Regions from separate parts of the Paenibacillus litoralis genome, predicted to be linked through region 3. Evidence: riboswitches for the same ligand, from Rfam matches in the RefSeq annotation. Region 3 holds a riboswitch; each other region holds the start of a gene.

The links. A riboswitch is a leader RNA that binds a small molecule or an ion and turns the genes downstream of it on or off. The one in region 3 is predicted to bind cobalamin.
Region 1: linked by a shared signal. The riboswitch ahead of ACKGJP_RS04435 (S-layer homology domain-containing protein) and the one ahead of ACKGJP_RS05985 (ABC transporter substrate-binding protein) in region 3 are both predicted to bind cobalamin.
Region 2: linked by a shared signal. The riboswitch ahead of ACKGJP_RS03465 (S-layer homology domain-containing protein) and the one ahead of ACKGJP_RS05985 (ABC transporter substrate-binding protein) in region 3 are both predicted to bind cobalamin.

The regions. Positions count from the first base shown of each region.
Region 1 is NZ_CP176395.1:1,047,266-1,054,566, reverse strand. It holds gene ACKGJP_RS04435 (S-layer homology domain-containing protein) at 1-2,353, opposite strand, end outside; cobalamin riboswitch at 2,602-2,802, opposite strand; gene ACKGJP_RS04430 (glycosyl hydrolase family 18 protein) at 2,865-4,490, opposite strand; gene ACKGJP_RS04425 (polysaccharide deacetylase family protein) at 4,744-5,889, shown strand; gene ACKGJP_RS04420 (polysaccharide deacetylase family protein) at 5,968-6,678, shown strand; gene ACKGJP_RS04415 (SMP-30/gluconolactonase/LRE family protein) at 6,790-7,301, shown strand, end outside.
Region 2 is NZ_CP176395.1:810,160-817,460, reverse strand. It holds gene ACKGJP_RS03465 (S-layer homology domain-containing protein) at 1-2,732, opposite strand, end outside; cobalamin riboswitch at 2,926-3,134, opposite strand; gene ACKGJP_RS03460 (glutathione ABC transporter substrate-binding protein) at 3,328-4,896, shown strand; gene ACKGJP_RS03455 (phytanoyl-CoA dioxygenase family protein) at 5,006-5,836, opposite strand; gene ACKGJP_RS03450 (helix-turn-helix domain-containing protein) at 6,000-6,854, shown strand; gene ACKGJP_RS03445 (sigma-70 family RNA polymerase sigma factor) at 7,059-7,301, shown strand, end outside.
Region 3 is NZ_CP176395.1:1,412,057-1,419,357, forward strand. It holds gene nagA (N-acetylglucosamine-6-phosphate deacetylase) at 1-1,154, shown strand, start outside; gene ACKGJP_RS05965 (Lrp/AsnC family transcriptional regulator) at 1,350-1,841, shown strand; gene ACKGJP_RS05970 (aminotransferase class I/II-fold pyridoxal phosphate-dependent enzyme) at 1,857-3,038, shown strand; gene ACKGJP_RS05975 (aspartyl-phosphate phosphatase Spo0E family protein) at 3,338-3,619, shown strand; gene ACKGJP_RS05980 (hypothetical protein) at 3,873-4,427, shown strand; cobalamin riboswitch at 4,582-4,774, shown strand; gene ACKGJP_RS05985 (ABC transporter substrate-binding protein) at 4,988-6,037, shown strand; gene ACKGJP_RS05990 (FecCD family ABC transporter permease) at 6,052-7,086, shown strand; gene ACKGJP_RS05995 (ABC transporter ATP-binding protein) at 7,112-7,301, shown strand, end outside.

The DNA.
Region 1 (7,301 bases), 360 kb from region 3:
CTTCGTTCAGCATACGCAGCAAAATCGCCGCGAATTGCGCTCTCGTAAGCTCCAGATTTGGGGCGAACCTCAGCTCCGTATCGCTCATCCCCGTCATCAGCTTCAGCTTGTAAGCCTTATGGACGGCTGCGGAAGCCCAAGAGGAAATCAGCTCTTCGTCCGCAAAACGCTCCTCGGCAACCGACACATTCGCCAGTTTGCTTTTATCGATGACGGCATATTTCGTAAAATGCGTTGTTTTTCCCGTAATCACGCCTGTTCTGGCATCGAATACCGCAGGAACCGGGATCCAGCGTCCCGTCTTTTCGTCCAGCCAGACGAACGCCAAGTTTTCCGGCTTATCCGTCAGGTAAGAAATCTTAATGGAAAGGTAGACCGGCTTGGCGAATGTCGTACCGTCCGGCGTGAAATCGTACAAGCCCGAAACGAGCTCGGGGCGGTCCGACGGCAGTTCTGCAATGCCGATCGTTACGCTTTGAGACAAAGCGGAGGCAGGCACGACAAGCCGCACTTCTTCCTTGGCGTCGCTAATTACCGTTTCGGCATCGGATGCCGCCGCACGGCTAAGCTGCACTTTATTGTCCGCAAGCAGCTTGCGAAGCTGCTCGGCTTGCTCCGCGCTCATTTTATCGGCAGCGTTTTTAATGAACGTCGTTATACCTGCCGGATCGACCGGCTTCGTATTGTCCGCCGGCAAAGCGATCTTGGCAAAGTCGTCGACGGCTTCTGCAGGCGGAAGCGCAGCGCTTGGAGAAGACGTGCCGCTACCGGAATTATTGCCGGGATCGACAGGCTTCACGGCGACCGTCAGCGCTTGTGTGCTGCGGACGATAAGCGGTGTCTTGTTGTCGCGGTAACCGGTAATGACAGCCGTATAGGCGCCAGCCGGCACACCGTTCTCGAACGTCGCGATTCCCTGCTCATTCGTCGTTGCATGTTTGCTGCCGATCGCTACTTGCACGCCTGCAGCAGGCACGACCACTTCCTGGTTGGACATCCAATCCAAGGACGTTTTCGTAACCGATACCGTAAACCGATCGCCTGCCTTCGGCTGCTCCGGCTGCACCGAAACCGCTTTGACCAGCTGCGTATCGCCGTCCCCGTAATAGACGACGATTCGATCGGACGGCTTCAAGCCGTAATCCGCCATGCCGACCATCGGATAATCCCAGTTGCCGCCGCGCTGAACGGCGTACAGCCAGCCGTCATAGCCGCCGTAGGTCGCTGCCGTTACGCCGGCGATGGCGGACACATATTTACCGAACGAGGAATCCGTAACGGCGATCGGAATATTCCGCTCTTTGGCCAGCTTCTCCAAAGCCTGCAGCGCCGTAACCGCTTTTTGGTCGCCCTCGGCGATCGCGCTTTGCGGTCCTTCTACCTGAAGGCTTACGTTCGTTAACGGCGCGAAGCTGTAAAGACGCCCGGCGCCCTTCGTGAAGGTATCGTAAGCGACGAGCGCCTGCAGGGCTTGCTCCGTCGCCATGCCGTCCGAGCTGCCCGGCAGCGCGTGCGAGAAGCCTCCGTCCGCGTTACGGAACGTCATCAGCTTATCGAGCAGATCGACGCCTTGCTTCGTAAACCGTTCGCCCGTCGGGTCGATGCCGTTCGCCGTAAGCGCGATAATGGCTTGAGCCACGCTTTCGCTGCTATCCGTTCCCCATAAATTATAGCCTCCATGAGGCTCTTGATTAAGGGAAAGCCACTCGGTTATTTTCTCGCCGGCCGTCTTTACCTCGGGTTTGTTCGTATAAGGTGCGAGCGCCGTAAGCGCCATGGCGGTAAGATCGGGATCGCTCGTCGAACCGAAGAACGCGAAGCCGCCGTCCGCTTTCTGTTTCGACAGGATTTCGCTCACTAGCTTATCCCGGCTCCAAGTCGCGTCATCCGGAATGTCGTATTGCCGGGAATCCAAAGCCAGCAAGCCGAAAAGCAAAGCGTTCACGCCCTGCTGCATGCTGTCGTTGTATATGTGTTCAATGAGATTCGTACCGCCAAACGAAGTCGCATCGCCGCCAACCGCGGCAATAGCTAAAGAAATCCTTTCGTACTCGGTAACGATCGGATAAATGTCCTTTACCCGCTGCTCCAAGTCGGCTATGTAACCGGAGGGAATCGTTCTTCCCGCCTTAGCGAGTCCAACCGCTTCCCAATCCGAATCAACGCCGCCGCTGACGATCTGGTTTGCCGCTTCATAGATAGCCTGAGTGACGCTTACCGCCGGAACGGGATCTGCCGCAGGAGCGGCTCCGGCCTTCGCAGCGGGAACAAGCGACGTGCCGATCACCGACAATACAAGCAGGAAGGACATCATAAGGGCGAAAGCTTTTTTGTGCACATAACGATAACTCATCAATGTAATCCTCTTTCCTTAATGGAATCATAACGATAGTTTCATGAGCTTATCGGACTTTGAAGGCGTTATTCCCATAATTTCAGCCCATTCATTGCGGACAGCGCATAAAAGACAGCAAAAAAGGCCGCCCTCGCATAAGGGTGGCCGTAGATCGTACATACGCGAAAAAGAAGACATGCAGCGCCAAATAAAGCATTGGCAGCACACGCTCGCAATCGTTTCCTTATTCCCACCCCCCGAAGAATTAGAAACATACAGAAAAAGGCAGGTCTCCTGGCTCATGCGTCATCGCTTCTCTTCGCCTTCCCGGCCTTGCTCAAGGCCAGTGGCTTGTTAAAGAGTCGCTCTTCATTTACAGTGGCGGGACCGCGCCGGCTTTTAACCGGTCTTCCCTATTAAGCAAGCCCGTCGTTCGACTGACTTGCACCTTTTCCGTGCATCGTATTTAATTGCCAAGCTAATACTATAGTATTCCTGTCGCCATTTGTCCATTACTATTTTGGATCCGCTATATTGCCTTTAACCGGGCCTCCGCTAGTTTCCGAAACCAGACGGCCGCCCTGTTCATAAGAGCCGCCATTTGCGAGCGCGTCATTTGCGCTTTGGGACGGAACGTGCCGTCCGGGAAGCCTTCGAGAATATGCTGCTCCGTCATCGCGTTAATCGCGGAATACGACCATAGCCCGCTGGAAACGTCGCTGAACCGGCTCTTCGCCGCAGCGGAAGACGAAACGCCGGCTACCCGCGCCAGCATGGCCGCCATCTCTTCTCTCGTAATCGGCTGATCCGGCGCAAACGTCCGCGCTCCCGTCCCTTCGATCAGCCCGTTTTCTTTCGCTACCGCAATATCTTTGGCCGCCCAGTGGCCTGCGGGTACATCCGCAAACGGGTTCGCCGCCGCAGGCTTCGCCGAAGCGAGGCCCTTCGCTCTAACGAGGATCGCCGCGGCCTGAGCGCGCGTGAGCGGCGCTTCCGGCGCAAAACGGTCGTCGGCAACGCCGACCATCCACTTTTGATCCAGCATGGCCATGACATCCTTTTGCGCCCAGTGACCGATCATATCGGTAAAATAGACGCCGTTCAACCACATCGAGAAGTAATCCCACGTCGCCTTCGTTTCCTGGTGCAGGCTCCAGCTTCCAGCTCCCTTGAGCCCGTATTTTTGAACAAGGCGCAGCTTTTGCTGAATGGAACGGTCATTCTCATACCACACCGTATAGCTGCCGGGGGCCAGCGGCGCATAGTTGACCTCGAAGGGAGCATCTCCCGCCGGAACGGTAAAAGCAGCCCATGGAGATTGCGCTTTCTCGTCGTAATGCGTCGTCCCGCCGAACCGGGCGATCGCTTCTTCCACTTGTTCGTTCGATATGCCGGTTCCGCTCGTGGAGCTGCCCGCCAGCCAGTACCGTCCGTAGAACGGAATGCCCAGCACCAGCTTGTCCGCCGGAGCCTGGGTAAGCGCATACCGGATGGATTCCTCAACGAACGAAAGGCTTGCGACGGGCCCGGCTTCCGGCACTCCTTCGTATGTCTCGTCATACGCCATAATCATTAAGTAATCGCTTGCTTCGGCCAGTTCCGCATAATCGTACGAAGCCTGCCAGCCCGCCGTCCACCCCTTCGGGTTGGCCGCGACGGCGACCGAAACTTCTTTGCCCGCCGTAAGCTTGGCGCGCAGTCTTTTGACCAGATCGGTATAGGCGTCCCGTTCCGTTTCCGTCACGTTCTCGATATCGACATTAATGCCGTCCAAGCCGTACTTGGCGACCGCCTCTGCGATTTGATCGACCAGCGCGGCGCGGTTCTGCAAAGCGCTCTTCCCTTGGGCCCGGTTCCAGTGATTGCTTAGAAACGGAACGACCTTCACGCCGCGCGCATGCATCTGTTCCACGAATCCGGCGTCCAGCTTATCGGATAGCTGTAAACGGCCATCGTCCGTCAAATCGAAAAAGCTCGGAGATACGGTCTGCAGAGCGCCGTTGCTCCGGTCAACGTACTGTACGTAAGATTGCGTGCTCCCAAAATACAAATAGGACATGTTCAATTTGCCCGCTTCGGCATATGCCGTACCGGCAGCGAGAAGCGAAACGGCCGCAAGGCCGGCTGCCGTCATCTTTTGAAATCGTCTAAGCATCGTTTCGTTCCCTTCAATAAAGTAAAGTTCGGCTTCCCCTCGCAAGCGCAGCAGGCAGGAAGCCGTTCCTTTCATTGTGCAGAATGGAAGCGGACGAACACAATGCGTAAAATTTGCTAATTTGGCCAAACGGAGGCTTTTGATGAATAGCAATCTGCCGGCGTCTCCATATTAAACGTATACGAACGTTCAATTGCCTTTGTTTTGTCGGTTCACCGGACGGGCGGCGGCCCGCGGAAGGAGATATCGCAGCATGAACAAAATAATGACGATAGGGGCGATCATCGCCCTCTTGGCGGCCGGCGGCTGCAGCGGCGGCGCAAACGACGACGGCAGACGCAGCTTTCCCGAAGAGACTTCGCCGGACCGGGCGGGCAGTTACGAAGCGGCTGAAACATCGCCGCCGCCGGTAACCGCTGAACGCGGCGCGGCTAAGCAAGGGCTGCGGGTAAGCCCGCCTGCACCGGGTCCGGCGCAGAGGACGCCGGCACGCGAGGATGCGGCGCCGGGGGACGCGGCGAAGGCTTCCCCGCCGGGCGGCAGCGCGCAGCAAGCGGCACCCGCGCCGTCTGCGCCCGCTCCAGCCGCGAAGCCCGAACCGCCGCCGAGCGCAAGCGCCGGCAAGCAAGCCGCGCCTTCGGCTCAGCGCAAGGCGGAACCGCCCAGAACGGCGGAACGGGCCAAGCGTCCGTCCGCCGCGGCCAAGCAGGCTGCGCCGACGACGAGGCCGGCTTCGCGCAGCTTGTCGCTGAGCGAGCTTGCGAGGATGTATCCGGACACGTTCAAACGGTACGGTCCCGCCCATAAACGGGAAATCGCGCTCACGTTCGACGATGCCCCAGACGCCAAATACACGCCGCAGGTACTGGACGTGCTGAAGGCGCATAAGGTGAAGGCGACTTTTTTCCTTGTCGGCCATAGGGCTAATTTGCACCCGGATCTTGTCAGACGCATGGTGCGGGAAGGTCATGCGATCGGCAACCATTCGTACAACCACCCGAACTTCGCCAAGCTCTCGCTGGAAAGCTTCACGCAGCAAATCGAACAAACGCAAAACATATTAAAGCCGCTCATCGGGTATAATCCGCGGCTTATTCGTCCCCCTTACGGGGAAATCAAGCAGGAACAGCTGGAATGGGCGGCCGCCCGGCACATGATGATCGTCAACTGGAACGTCGACTCGCTCGACTGGAAGCAGCTCGACGCCGACCATGTTTCCGCGAACATTTTAACGCATGTCGGGCCCGGCGCGATTGTGCTTCAGCATTCCGGCGGAGGGGTCGGCCAAGATTTATCCGGCACGGTCAAGGCGCTTCCCGGCATTATCCAGAAGCTCCGCACGTACGGATTTTCTCTCGTCACCGTTCCCGAGCTGCTCGACATACCGAAAGAAAATTGACCGCCGCCGATTCGTTTTACATTCGGCATCTTATCCATACCGGGGGTGTTTGGGTTGCTATTGTTTCAATGGAGCGCTATCGTAGGGTGTTTGGCCTCCTCCTTATTATGGCAAGGGCCGGAGAACGGAAGAAGCTATTACGAATCGAGAGGCGAGATCGTTTGGGAGGTGCCTGGGGCCGATAAACGGATCGCCCTTACGTTCGATGACGGTCCCGATGCCGAGCAGACGCCGAAAATTCTCGATATTCTCAAACGGTACGACGCGAAAGCCACCTTCTTCGTCGTAGGCAAAAGAGTCGACCGGTTTCCCGACATCGTGCGCCGAGAGCTGGCCGAAGGACACGAGCTGGCCAATCATACGTACTCTCATCCGTACTTCCAGGGAAAAGTATCCGCGGAAAGGCTGCAAAAGGAAATCAAAACCACGCAGGATGCGATCTGGAAGGCTACGGGCGCTACGCCGCGCTTATTCCGGCCGCCAGGCGGCTACTACAGCCAATCGATGGTGAACGCAACCAAGGAGCTCGGCTATTTGATCGTTCTGTGGTCGTGGCATCAGGATACGGTGGACTGGAACAGGCCGGGCGTCGGCAAAATCGTCAACAAAGTGCTGAACAATGCTCGCAGCGGCGATATCGTGCTCTTCCACGATTTCGTCGAAGGCAGGACGCAGACGGTAGAGGCGCTGGAGCGAATCATGCCGGAGCTTCAAAAACGGGGCTACACCTTCGTTACGGTATCCGAGCTGCTGGAATACCGGCGCAAGGCTTCCGCTCCGTTGCGATAACGTCCGGAATCCCGGTGCGGCTTGCAAGATCCGATATACCCATTCCCTATTTTCTTGTATAATACAAGCAGAATACATGCGAACCAGAAATGGGAAGGGGAATGAATATCGATGGGGCCGTTGCAAGTGGTTTTGGACGCAAAAGTAACGCTCGGCGAAGGGCCAAGCTGGGAGCCGGGCAGCAATCGTTTGTATTGGGTGGATATTCTCGGACGGCAGCTGCATATTTATGACCCGGCAACCGGCAGCGACGACACGGTCGATGTCGGACAATTGATCGGGGCCGTCGTGCCTCGCCAGTCCGGAGGCGTTGTGATGGCGCTGCAGAACGGTTTTCATACATACGATTTCGAAACGAAGCAGCTGACGCCGATCGGCGATCCTGAGGCCGACAAAGCGCATACCCGTTTCAACGACGGCAAATGCGACGCAGCGGGACGGTTTTGGGCCGGTACGATGAGCCTCAACGATTCGCCTAAGCAGGGTGCGCTCTACTGTCTGGAAACCGACGGCAGCATCCGCAAGGTAATCGACGGGGTGACCTGCTCGAACGGGATCGCCTGGAATCCGGACAACACGGTCATGTATTACATCGACTCGCCGACGCGGCAGGTTGTCGCTCA
Region 2 (7,301 bases), 600 kb from region 3:
CTTGCATTCAGCTCTCTTTGCAGTACGCTCCATACCGTATCTCCGGACTGCAGCTCCACGGATGCGGGATTCATGACATATCCTTTATGGATTGTCGCTTTATCTACGGATAGAGTGACATGCTTTACAGGCTGAGGGTCGGTTCCTCCGCCTTCGCCCGGCGTCCCGACAACGTTTGTTGCGAATGCAACGAAGTCGGTAAAATGCTTGGTCTTAACAATTAGATCGTTGCCGCTGTCAAAGGCATACTCGTTCTTACCGCTGCCGCTTCCATCCGAATCGTTTGCAAACTTCTGTATGGCGCGGGCCGTCCCGTTCTGGATATATGCGGCATCTTTCCCCTTCATCCCGGAGAACGTTAACGTAATGAACCGATCGAACGTAATGCCCGACGTACCGCCCATCTTGAACGCGGCGGCAATCGAATCGAGTTTCTTTCCATCCGGAACGATACCGTTGACGAGCTGCCGGACCGTGTCCGTTACGTCCGCCTTCGATAACAATTCAACCGAAAGCGGGCTGCCGCTGACGAGTGACGTCCCTTTCGGGATATGGGCCGCTGTGCCGCCTCTTACCGCCGAAATCGCCGGAAGGCCGGTGTTGGCGGGCACATTCAGTTTAATGGTTGATGACGAATCGCCCGGAACTTGGACGGTTATGTCTTTATTCGAATCCGCTTCGGTAATTGATAACGAATATACGTACCCGCTAGGCGGAACGTTTACGTTAGGCCGATCCCCTGCAGACAAAGCCATTTCGATCTCGTCGAGATTCCCCGGCAGCGGGAACGGAAGCACGTCCGTCATATCGTAAAGCCGATTGGCGGCTTGCGTCATCCGATTGAAAGATACGAGCGCATAGGTCCCCTGATCGGTCGCCATGCTATTTGCTTTCGTTTCCGACATGACATGCTTGAAGCCGCCCTCAGGCGCGACGAATGTCAGCAGAGCGTCAACCGCCGAATGGCCGTTTTTAACAAATCTCGGATCGGAGGAAGGATTGAACCCGATTTCCGATACCGCGGCGATAACCTGCGAGATGCTTTCGCTGTTTACGGTCCCGTAACTCGCAAATCCGCCTGTTTCGTTCTGAACGGAAGACAGCCAAGTAAGCGCGCGTTCTACTGCGGCAGCCACTTTATCGTTCGTTAAATAATAGGGAGCAAGCGCCTGCAGGGCCATTGCCGTCAAGTCTACATCGGCCTTCGCGACCCCGAGCGCCCAACCGCCCGCATTCGCCGTATCTTTGTTGACTTCCTTGCTCAAAATATAATCAATCAGCTTCTCGCGAGTCGCTTGATTCTTCCCTGCGTCAGCCGCAGGAAATTCGTAATTTACGGCATTCATGGCGATTAGCGCAAAAATCGGCCCGTTAATGCCTTGCTTCAGGACGTAATCGTAATCGGACAGCGCTTTGGTTATATCGTAGCCCGCAACATCCCGCGAATCGATGCCGATGGAAGCCAGGCCAAGGATCAATCTGGCATGTTCCGTACTTTTGTTTTTGTCCAGGACACCGTTGTTTTTGGCCATCAATTCCTTGACCTTGTTTACGATGTTCTTATAGTAGGTCATGTAGTAGCTGTTCGGCACCGAATAATTTCCGCGGGCCAGAGATAGAATCGACCATTCTCCCCCAAGCGTTCCGAAGGTCGGATTCGTCACCGTGCCAAGCATATAGGCAAGATTTTTATTCAGCTGGTCGTTCGTAACGGCCCCGATGTTGTAGTAGACCGTGAAGATTTGCTTAACCCGATTGCCCGAGGCATCCGCCGCCGTTATGTCGATCGTATTCGTTCCATCGATCAGATCGGCATGGAATACTCCGCTCGTTCCCGGAATCGCGTTACCGTTTACTTTTACTTCCGGAACGATGCCGGATGTGACGTTGTCCGTTGCGCTAGCTTGGAAGGAAATCCGTTTGGTTGTAAATTCTTGTTGATCCGATAAGCCTTGAATCGACAATTCCGGTTTGACATGGTCCCATCCCAATTCATTGTCCAGCTTCGACATCACAAGATCGACGTTAGCTTGCGTGCTCTCCATATTTGCGAGTACGCCGTACGCTTGCTCGTACGAAGACCTGACGGCAGGATCGGCCAGCAGCGCATCCTTATTCGGGGCGCTGTTGATCTTCGCGATTACCGCCGTTAACGCGTCTTTGTTGGCGGTATCGATATAGCCGGAGCCCCATGTATTCCCAAGGTCGGAGCCGAACCCATAAACGGTGAATTGCGTACGAATGACGTCTCCGTCTTCGGGAATGTAATCCGAAAAGCCGACGTTAGGAAATACATTGTTGACCGCGTACATCCAACCGGACATCGGCGTATAGTCGAATTCCCCTAACCACTCCGGGTCCCTTTTGGATTCGATTTGTCCACCGCCTAAGGCGACTTGGTCGACGATGTATTGGGGCACATATACGCTGCTCGTAACATCCTTGACCTTGGACAGATAAAAGTAATGTTCGGCGGTTCCCGTGTTCTTTATATTGTTCTGGCCGAGCTCGCGTACCAGCAAGGCGGCCCCGTTGTCTCCTTCGTAGAACGGCACCTTCATCGGTTCCCGGTAATAGCCTTGACCTAACGTGAATATCTCTACCGACAGGGTGACGAATCCCTTCGGCCCGGATCCGGACTCTTGGGCGTAGGTCTTCCATGCGTTTATTTGGAACATGGATAAGAACAGGCTGACAATCAGCAGCCAAGTAAATAATTTACGTTGCTTCACTTTCTTTCCCTACCTTTCACTTCTAAAAATCGCAACAAGAATAACCGCCATTTGGCACCGGACGTTTACCGAAATATGGATAATATGCTTTCCAACATAAAAAAACCCTTAACTTGAAAACGTTAAGAGGCTATCTCCATGGAACGCAAAAAGAAGCGGTCACGAAATAAACACCCCCCTATCTCTCGTAGAGCAATCGGTGTACCTCCCAGGCAGGTCTTCTGACTCGAGTATCAACGCCCTTGCAGCCTTCCCGGTTTATTCACCAGTGGCATCCAGCAAGAACTCCTCTCATACAGCGGCGGGACCGTGCGGGATTCTCACCCGCTTCCCTTTTAACCAATCCATGATTCCCTATCGAACTGCATCATCATGATTGGCACCTGAGTAGCTTATATTCAATTTTCCTGCTAATCATATCTTATAAGCCTTCATTTGTCATTTAGAACTGCGGTCGCTTGGCGTCCCCGGCGGCCAACAAGTAAAGATAGTGTAAATACACGTAAAGATCGTGAAAGGTAAAAGTCAGAATATTTTTTATAATACAGCTAAGCATATGGAAGATATGCCGAAAAACGGACTAGGGGGCATCTTCATGAAGAAAAAACATGTACTTGGCAGCGTCCTCGCCTTGTCGCTCGTATTTACGACAGCGCTTGCAGGATGTGCGTCCAAGCCGGAAACGGATGCGGACAAAGGCAATGCCGGCGGCACGGCCAAAACGGGCGGAACGCTGGTCGTCGCACGGAAGGCGGACGCGAACAATCTGGATCCGCAGTTCATCACGAACATTCCGTCGTCCAACTACATTTTCGGCAAAGTGTACGAGGGGCTGATCAAAACCGACAAAAACATGGAATTCCAGCCTTCGCTCGCAACGGAATGGAAAGCGGTTGACGACGTCACTTGGGAATTCAAGCTGCGCAGCGGGGTTACTTTCCACGACGGCGCGCCGTTTAACGCGGAAGCGGTCAAGAAAACGTTCGAACGGGCGCTCGATCCGAAGGTCAATTCGCCGCTCGCGGGCAAATTCTCGATGGTAAAAGAAATCAAAGCCGTCGACGAGCACACGGTGCAGTTCGTTCTGGCTTATCCCTACACGCCTCTGCTCTCCATTCTGGCAAGCAACGAGGGCAGCATTCTGAGCCCGAAAGCGATCGCCGAGCAGTCGGACAAGCTGGCCAAAAACCCGATCGGCACCGGGCCGTTCAAATTCCAGTCGTGGACGCCGGGACAAGAGATGGTACTGGTCAAAAACGACGGCTACTGGGGCGAAAAGCCGAAGGTAGACAAAGTCCAGTACAAAGTCGTGCCGGAAGACACGACGCGCGTCGCGATGGTCGAAGCCGGCGAAGCGCAAATCGCCGACCAGTTGCCGGTTACGGAGCTAAACCGCGTTCAATCGTCGTCCACGCTGGCCCTCGCGCGGGCGGAAGGTCTCGGCGTCGAATATATCGGCTTTAACACCAAGAAGAAGCCGTTCGACGATGTACGCGTCCGCCAAGCGGTCGCCCATGCGATCGAGCGCGATTCCATTATCAAGGGCGTATTCAATAACGTAGGCAGCCGGACGCTGACGGCGCTCTCGCCGAAAATGCCTGGCTACAACTCCAGCCTTACGGATTACGACTACAACATCAATAAGGCGAAGCAGCTTCTGGCCGAAGCCGGCTACCCGAACGGGCTGAAAACGTCCATCGTCACCGACGACCGCAAAGAGCGCGTAAACGTGGCCGAGGTTCTGCAATCCCAGCTGAAAGGAATCGGCATCGACCTCGAAGTGAAAGTCGTGGAATACGGCGCTTATCTGGATATTACCGGCAAGGGCGATCACGCCATGTTCTATGGCGGCTGGGGCAATGCGACCGGCGATGCGGATTACAACCAGTACAACGTGTTCCACAGCAGCTCCCACGGCAGCAAAGGCAATCTTGCATTCTATACGAATACGCAAGTGGACAAGCTGATTGAGGAAGGACGCCGCGAGAAGGACGCACAGAAACGCAAAACGATTTATGGGCAAGCCCAGGAAATCGAAATGAAGGAAGCGCCGGTCGTGCCGATCCGCACGATCGACCACATTGCCGTTTCCTCCAAAAGCGTCAAAGGCTTCTGGCTCAATCCGATCGGATATTTGATGCTGGATAACGTTACCGTGCAATAACAGTGTGCGACAAAAAGAAAGATGGCATGCGCCTCAAGCGGCGTGCCATCTTTTTCGTTTCTGCTTTATGCATCGCTATCGGACATTGCTAACTTCGCTTTAACGAAGCTTAGCATTCCGCCCCCGACATTTCATTCGTGTACATCCGCTTGTATTCCTGCGGCGACACCTTCTCCGCCGTGGCCGGCGCATAATGAAACTGCAGCGCGCGGCGGCGTTTGTCCGAGAAATTATACGCCGTGCCGTGCACCAACTGCCCGTGGAAAAACAGCGCTCCGCCGGGCTTCAGCGGCACGATGACGTTGCGCTCCACCGGCACGTTCGCATCGCAAATTTGCCAGTCGCGGACCGCATAATGCGGAATGCCGCCGTCCATATGCGAGCGCGGAATGACCTGCATGCAGCCGTTCTCGACGCCGGCTTCATCGAGCGCGATCCAGACGCCGACGACCGGCTTCCCGTAGGTTAAACCGCCGTAAGCCATATCCTGGTGCCAAGGCTTCTCGCCTCCCCCGAACGGCGGCTTCAACAGCGCCATATCCTGAATGAGCTTCGGCTTTTCCCCCATCAGCCGCTCCACTAACGAGACGATGTCCGGATGATACGCGATCGCCCTAAGCGCTTCCGAATGCTCGACAAACTCATATATTTTCCGTACGGCCAGCTCTTTTTCCTGATTCGTCGAAAGCGTCTCCCTCGGCTTCGTATACTGAATTTTAAACGCAGACTTCTCCGCAAAAAGATTGTCCATAAGCGCTTGCACCGCGCCGGTTATTTCCGCTTCCCCCAGCACGTTATCGGCCGCTAAAAATCCCTGCCGTCTATATTCCCTTACCTGATCCTCGCCCATTTCCTTCATGGAGCCGTAGCTTCGGTGGACTTTGGAATAACTGTAAAGCAAGCGGTTGATCTCTTCCGGCGTTTCCAGCTTCTGTTTCATCGTTAACCCCTCCGGCTTGGAAAATAGGATTCGTTTCCTTGCTTTCAGCTTACGATTTTCCCGTATTCCGGAGAATGGCAGCAACTGCGCTTTTTTTGTATGTAAATGCATAACGGTTCTTTTCAGCCTTGTGTTATTCTAGGAGGGAAAGGAGGGGTTCCCGATGAACGAAGCGGTTGTCCCTGATCCGTTCGGCTATCTTGCTTTCCATAGCGGCATGAACTGCGGCAAAGCGCGCTGCGAGCCCGGCTGGAGCTGGCGGCCGGCTCCGATGCGCGATTTTGACCTGTGGTATGCGCTGAACGGCACAGGCGAGATCTTCATTAACGGTACGCCGCACCGCGTGCATAAAGGCGCCTGCTTCCTGCTCCGTCCCGGCGACCGGGTATCGGCGACACAGCATCCCGACGACCGGCTTGGCGTTATTTTCATCCATTTTAGCGTGACGGGGCCGCGGGATGTCCCCTTGGATCCGGAAACTCTCGGTTTTCCGCCGCGTCTGACTTTGATGGACGATACGTACCATTTCGAACGCGACCTGCACCGGCTGCTGGAGCTACCCGACCGGCCGGAGCCGTTTGCCGCCGAGGAATTCCATCATCTGATGCAGCTCATTTTCCTGCAGCTTCGCCGTGCCGGTGCCCGTCCGGCAGCGCATGACCGGCACTCCCTGAAGCATAAGCAGCTCGTGCATCATACGATCGACCGGATTCGCGACCGGATCGGCCAGCCGATCGACCACCGGGAATTGGCCGAGCTCGCCGGGCTGTCCCCGCGTTATGTAAGCAACCTGTTTAAGCAGTATACCGGCCATTCGCTTAAGGCGTATATCACCCGTATGCGCATGGAACGGGCCAAGCTGCTGCTGGCCGAAACGTCGATGAACATCACGCAGGCGGCGGAAGCGGTCGGGTACAACGACATTTATTTTTTCAGCAAGCTGTTCAGAAGCTTGTACGGCGTCCCGCCGTCGCATTTCCGCCGGAATGAGAAAGCGTCGAGGCCCCACAAGGGATAAACTTGTCTCGTGCTTTGCTCCACGTTCCAGGACGAGGATAAAGCCGATAAGCGGTAAGGACTCTCTCCCCCCTCGAAAGCGAACCTTTAACGCAGCTTATCCTTACCGGCATAAACTATTTTTCCATGTTCATAAACTTTTCGTAACCTTTATTCGCCTCGTCGGCACTTCTATATAGAGCACGAAAGAAAGGAGCCAGGGCAAGTGAGGCAACGGATCGAACAGGCGCAGGAAGGCGATCGAACGGCATTCGAGCGGATCGTCAGGCATTATACGGCTATGGCGCACTCGGTCGCGTACGAAAAACTGCGTGATACCCATTTGGCGGAGGACGCGGTTCAGGAGGCGTTTACGGAAGCGTTCCTTCACTTGGGTAAGCTGAAGGACCCGGACGCCTTCCCGGGCTGGTTCAAGGTGATTGTCGTGCGCCAATGCCATCGTCTCCTG
Region 3 (7,301 bases):
CCACCATACTTATCAGCAATGTGTTCATAGCCGAAAAAGACCGTACGGCTGAAGCAAGCATACTCGTACGTGACGGACGTATCCGATCCGTGCATATAGGTTCCGATTCGAAGGTTGCGGCGGCGGATGCGGATTCCTTCCTTGACGGCGGAGGTCGACTGCTCATTCCCGGCATGATCGACGTTCACATTCACGGAGCCGACGGCTTTGACATGATGGACGGCACGGTCCGCAGCGTGGAGGCCGTTTCGGAAGCTTGCGCCAGAACGGGCTGCACCTCGTTTCTTGCGACTTCCGTTTCTTCCTCGCTCGAGGATCTGCTTGCCATGATCGGGAACGTAAGCCGTGTCGCCGGCAAAGAACCGGGCGCGCTCATCGCGGGTCTGCATCTGGAAGGCCCGTACTTGAACGTAAAACGCAAGGGTATGCAGAACGAACGGCATTTGCGCCATCCCGACCGCGAAGAAATGGAACGCATCCTCCAGCAAGCCGGTCCGCTAGTCAAAATGGTCACCTTGGCTCCGGAGCTGCCAGGAGGGCTCGACCTGATCCGGATGCTCGCGGAGCGCGGCATTATCGCGGCCGTAGCTCATACGGACGCGACTTACGAGGAGGCGAAGGAAGCTTTCCGCACGGGGGCGAGTCACGTTACGCATTGCTGCAACGGCATGCGCCCGATCCATCATCGCGATCCCGGGCTGGTCGTAGCCGCCTTCGAGGAGCCTCATGTCAGCGTGCAAGCGATCGTCGACGACGTTCATTTGCACCCCGCCATGGTTCGCCTGCTCTATAGGGAGAAGGGCGCAGAGCGGATGGTGCTCATTACGGATGCGCTTCAGGCCATGGGCATGGGCGACGGCGAATACCGTTTCGGCGGGCATGACGTCCGCGTCTCCGGGGGCGTCGCGACGCTGAAAGACGGTACGCTGGCTTCGAGCACGGTGACGATGAACGAAGCGCTCGCCAAAGCGGTGAAAGCGGGCATTCCCCTGCACGATGCCGTTCGAATGGCGACGGAAACGCCTGCCGAGGTGCTGGGCCTTGCGAATAAAGGAAAGCTGGCACCGGGAGCGGATGCGGATCTTGTGCTGCTGAACGAACGATTCGAGGTCGTTTGGACGATGATCGGAGGAAGAATCGCGTTTGCGCGATAATTCGTATGCCGGGAAGCGGCGCATCCGCTTCATGACGCATTATTTGGCGCTCATGAAAGGAAGCGTGCTTCTCGTCCGAATGCCGCATGTTTTCTTTGCACGATCTTGCAATTTGGGTGTATAGTGGAACAAGGAACTCGGTATGCCGCCAACAAACCGGTCCGTATTTCAATAGCCACTGGGAGGTTTTACGAAATGACTGAACTGAAGATGAAAATTCTTGACCTACTCAAGGAAGACGCACGCAGAAGCGCGGATCTGATCGCGACGATGCTGGGCGTGGATCGAGCGGAAGCGGCGGCGGCGATAGCGGAACTCGAACAAGATCACGTCATTGTCAAATATGCGACGGTTGTAAACCAAAGCAAGGTGGACGACGAGAAAGTAACCGCTCTGATCGAAGTGCAAATTACGCCGGAACGCGGACGCGGCTTCGACGCGATTGCGGAACGCGTTTATTTATATCCGGAAGTGAAATCGGTCTATCTGATGTCAGGCGCGTACGACCTGCTCGTCGAAGTGGAAGGCAGAACGTTGAAGGAGGTCGCTTCGTTCGTTTCCAACAAGCTGTCTCCGATCGATCGCGTTCTTTCTACCAAAACGCACTTTATTCTCAAAAAATATAAGCAAGACGGCATCATCTTCGAGGATCACGAAGAAGATCACCGGATGCTCATCACGCCGTAGGGGGGATAAAGGGCCATGGAAAAAACGAAAACCATGCAGGATTACTTATCCCCGCTCGTTCGCGACATTCCGCCTTCGGGGATCCGGAAATATTTCGACTTGGCCAGCGGCAGCAAGGATATCATAACCCTTGGCGTCGGCGAGCCCGATTTCGCAACGCCATGGCACGTCCGCGAGGCGGCGGTTTATTCGCTCGAACGCGGCATGACCAAATACACGTCGAACGCCGGGATGATCGAGCTGCGCGAAGAAATTTGCGGATATTTGAATAATAGCTTCAATGTGGCATACGACCCTGCAAGCGAAGTCATCGTCACGGTCGGCGGCAGCGAAGCGATCGACCTGGCGCTTCGCGCGCTCATCGAGCCTGGCGACGAAATTTTGATTCCCGAGCCGTGCTTCGTGGCGTACTCGCCGATTACGGCGATCAGCGGCGGCGTGCCCGTCGGCATCGAAACGTTCGCCAAGGACGGCTTCAAGCTGACGCCGGAGCTGCTGAAGGCGCATATTACGCCGCGCTCCAAAGTGCTGCTTCTCAGCTACCCGAGCAATCCGACCGGCGGCATCATGACGTACGAGGATATGCTGCCGATCGCGAAGCTGGTCGAGGAGAACGACCTGATCGTCATCTCCGACGAAATATACGCCGAGCTTACTTACGGCCACAAACACGTAAGCTTCGCGGCGATGCCGGGCATGAGAGACCGGACGATACTCGTCAGCGGCTTCGCCAAGGCGTTCGCGATGACGGGCTGGCGTCTCGGCTATGCATGCGGACACCGGGACATCCTGTCGGCCATGCTGAAAATTCATCAATACACGGTCATGTGCGCTCCCGCCATGGCGCAGGTGGCAGCTCTCGAGGCTTTGCGCAACGGCAGAGAAGAGAAAGACCGGATGATGGAGTCTTACAACCAGCGCCGCAGGCTTGTGGTCAAGGGCTTTCGCGACATCGGACTCGAGTGTCATGAACCGGAAGGCGCCTTCTATGCGTTTCCTTCGATCGAATCGACGGGCCTCAGCTCGGACGAATTCGCCCAGCGCCTCATTTTCGAAGCGAAGGTAGCGGTCGTACCCGGACATGTTTTCGGCCGCGGCGGCGAAGGCTTTATCCGCTGCTCGTATGCGTCTTCGGTCAGCCAGCTGACGGAAGCGATCGACAGAATGGGTAATTTTTTGAGGAGGTTGGGCTCGTAATCACGATAGCGCGCAATCGTATCTGCACTTTATAAGAATCATCAAAGACCTGACATCGCCCCCGAAGGGCAGTCAGGTCTTTTTTAATGGATGTGAGAATAAGTAAAAAATAACATTTATCAACAAATATCTACTTGAAATTTTTCGTATAATTGGCTTTTTGACTCATATTCTGGCATTAATTCCGGGAAAATGATAGAATAGTCATAGGACAAGCTAAATTCACATCGAACTTTTGATGGAACTGACGGAATTACGGTTTGCTCGCTCTGTACAAAGTGATTAGGGAGGGGATTGCGATGGCTTTGGTCCAGCATTACGTTACAGGTTCCAAGTATGTTCCTCTCATCCGCGAGAATGACCCTCAGCCGCCCAGCTTGTACAGCAATGCCGCCAAACGAACGCATGAAGCGCTCTTGGAAGAGGAGCTCGACTATCTTCGCCGACAGCTCGAGAAGATGATCCGCCAGGAAAACTCGCTTACGTCCGATGCCGTTGTTGAAATGAGCAGAATGCTTGATAGAAAGATCAACGAGTACAACCAATATATAACGAACATGCGCACGAAGAAAGCCGAATAGGCATAACCGAGAGCCCGCCGCGAGGAAGGGCTTTTTTATTTGCGCAGTCTGCAGCGGTCGCGGCGCACAGGCCGGAATCCTTTCCCCGGAACGTTTGCTATTATTATGCCGGATTATGAACCTGCGGCCGTTCCGGTACGTATGAATAGGTGCCGGGAAGCCAATGCGGGAAGGCTTAGATTGATTGGCGGCAGAAAGCGGTTTTATGCTATTCTAGAGGTACGGAAATTGAGGAGAAGGAGAGCTAACAGAGATGAGAAAGAAATGGCTGACGGGGTTTATGCTGCTTGCCGTTTTGGTTGTGGCGCTTGCCGGGTGCGGCGGCCCTAAGGCGGATGTGATCGTTTTCGTGATGACCAACAACGTGCCGATCGACGGAGATAAAATGGCGGAGGATTTGAAGGCGAAGGTAGGCGAAACGCCGACGACCGACGTTCTGACAAGCCCGATGTTCTCGATGGACAAGCTGTTTGTCGAACTGGCTGCCGGAGACAGCGATCTGTTCGTCGTTCCGAAGGAGCAGTATGAAGCCTTTGCGAAGCAAGGCGGACTTGTGATTCTGGACGAGCTGTTCAAGCCGGAGGACTATCCGGGGGGCGTCGTTGAAGCGCCGGTCGATACGGGCAGCAAGGAGAAGAATCAGGAGCCGAAGCTCGAAAAGCATCTGTATGGCATCCCGATGAACGAGACGAAGTGGTTGAAAGACAGCGGTTACCGCGGCAAGGAAGAAATGTATGCGTTCGTCCACCCTCGTTCGAAGCAAGTTGAGGAGACGAAGGATATTTTGAAAAAACTGTCCGAGAAATAAAGGCCGGAACGTACCCGAAATCCTTGCGGCATGCGAGGAAGCTTAGCGTTTGGGCGGCCTATTCATGAAACAAGCTGTGAAAATAATCGTTGTCACCCACCGGGAAGTGTCCTATAATCGGGGATGAAGATTGGACGCTTGAAAAGCAGTTGAATAGCGATTGTCGCCGATAGGTGCGCAGCAGCCGCATGGTTGCCGCGTTAAAAGGGAAGCCGGTGTAAGTCCGGCACGGTCCCGCCACTGTAATACGGGGACGCCTCACGACGCCACTGTTCGTAACGAATGGGAAGGCGAGGCTGTCAGCAAACCCGTAAGTCAGGAGACCTGCCTATTGGAGCTAGCTTGCGAAATCCTTCGAGGAAAAGGATCCGGCTTAACGGAAAGTCGCTCATGGCTTCAGCAATACGCCATGCCAGTAACTTTATCCCTGTTTTGTCGTTCCCTCTGTCCTGCCGGATGGAGGGTTTTTCGTTTATATGCTCATGAACGTTCGCGCGCATTCAAACGCTTGTCAGGCTCCTCTCGCAATCTAGGAAGCAGAGAAGGGGAGAAATGGCGACATGCAAGAGAATACTCGGGTAACTAAGCAGCAAGAAAACCGCAAACAAGAACGCAAGGGTTGGAATTTCGGAAAAGCCGCCATGACCGTTATGCTTTCCGTCGTTTTGGCGCTGAGCCTGTTCGGCTGCGGCAGCAAGGAAGAGGCCAAAGGGCAGGTCAGCTCGCCAGGCAAGTCCGAAGGAACGTCGCAAAGCCCGTCGCCTAGCGCATCCGTGAAGCCGGCTGCCGCTCAAACGAAATATCCGCTAACGATTAAGGATGCCACGGGAACGGAAGTAACGTTCGAGAAGGCGCCCGAGAAAATCGTTTCGCTCGCGCCGAGCGAAACGGAGGTTCTCTTTTCGGTGGGAGCGGGAGATAAGCTGATCGGCGTCGATAAATTCAGCAACTATCCGGAGCAAGCGAAATCGAAGCCGCAGGTCGGCGACACGAACACGAACCTGGAAACGCTGATCGGCATGGCGCCGGACGTCGTATTCGCGAACTCGATCAACAAGAAGGTCGTGGAGAAAATCCGCGAGCTGAAAATTAAAGTGTTCATGGCCGATCCGAAAACGCTCGACCAAACGATCGCACACATCGAAGAAATCGGCACGATTATGAACAAGCAGGATGAAGCGAAGAAAACGGCGGATAAAATGCGCACCGACAAGCAGAAAATCGTCGATGCCGTAAAAAATGCTCCTAAGAAACGGATTTACATGGAATTTAATCCGGGCTGGACGGTCGGCGACGGCGAGTTTATGGATGAGCTCGTGAAGCTGGCGGGCGGCGAGAACGTAGGCGCAGGCAAATCGGGCTGGTACAAAATCGATTCCGAAGCCATCATCAAGAAAAATCCGGAGATTATCGTATATTCGTCCGGCGGCAACGTGAAGGATACGGTGCTGGAAAGCATTAAGAACCGTCCGGGCTGGGATCAGGTCGACGGCGTCAAAAACAAGAAGCTCGTTCCGATCAATGAAGATATCGTTAGCCGCGTTGGCCCTCGTTTGACGGACGCGCTGCTCGAAATTGCTAAAGCCGCACACCCGGATCTGGTGAAATAACGGTTGGTGAAAAGATGAAAAGAAAGCTGTTTATTTACGGAGGAGCCGCTATTGCGCTCCTCTTGTTTTCCATAGTGGTCAGTTTATCGCTTGGTTCCGCCAACTTGCCCGTAGCCGAGGTGTGGCGTATTTTGCTTCATAAAATTCCCGGCCTGAGCGGGCTGGTGACCCCCGACTGGCAAGCGAGCAGCGAAACGATCATCTTGAAGGTCAGACTGCCGCGGTTAGCGCTCGCCTTCGTTGTTGGCGCAGCGTTGGCCGTTGCGGGAGCCGGCTTTCAGGGCGTGCTTCGCAATCCGCTGGCCGATCCGTATACGCTGGGGGTGGCCACAGGCGCTTCAGTCGGCGCTTCGGTCATTATATTGACAGGAATGCAAACCGCCATGGGACAGTGGACGATACCGCTAGTGGCTTTCGTAACCGGTATGCTTACGCTTATTGTCGTGTTCAGGCTTGCCGGTACGCAAGGAGTCATGCGGCTGGAAACGCTTATTTTGTCGGGCGTCGTCGTGCAGGCGTTTCTCGGGGCTTTCGTTTCGTTCATGGTAACGTTATCCAAAAGCGTCGTGAATGAGATCTTATTCTGGCAAATGGGCAGCGTGGCGATGCGAGGCTGGTCGTATTCCGGCATCGTGCTGCCTTACTTGGTCGTGGGTACGGCGATCCTGCTCTATTTCGGACGTTCGCTGAACTTGCTGGCGCTGGGGGAACGGCAGGCGGCGCATCTGGGAGTCAACGTTTCGCGAACCCGGCTGGTCGTGCTGGTCGTTTCTACGCTGATGACGGCGGCAGCCGTTTCCGTTTCGGGCGTCGTCGCTTTCGTCGGCTTGGTGATTCCACATCTCGTCCGGCTGATCGTCGGACCCGATTACCGGCTGATCATTCCGCTTTCCACAATCGTAGGCTCCGTCTATTTAATATGGGCCGATACGCTGGCGCGTCTCGTGCTCAGTCCGAAGGACATTCCGCTCGGGATCGTGACGGCGCTGCTCGGCGCTCCGTTCTTCGCCTACTTGCTCAGCAGGCAGAAAAAACGGTTAAGCGGATAAGCAGGATACGAAAGGAGGGGAACCGATGATTACGTTTCGCGAGGTGTGTAAATCGTTCGGAGGCCGTTTAGTGCTTGCCGGCGTTAGCTTCGAGGCGAAGCAGGGAGAGATGCTCGGCATTATCGGACCGAACGGCGGCGGCAAATCGACGCTTCTTCGTATCATGTCCGGAGTCGATGAAGTGACGGCGGGCGAGGCGGAGCTGGATGGAAAGC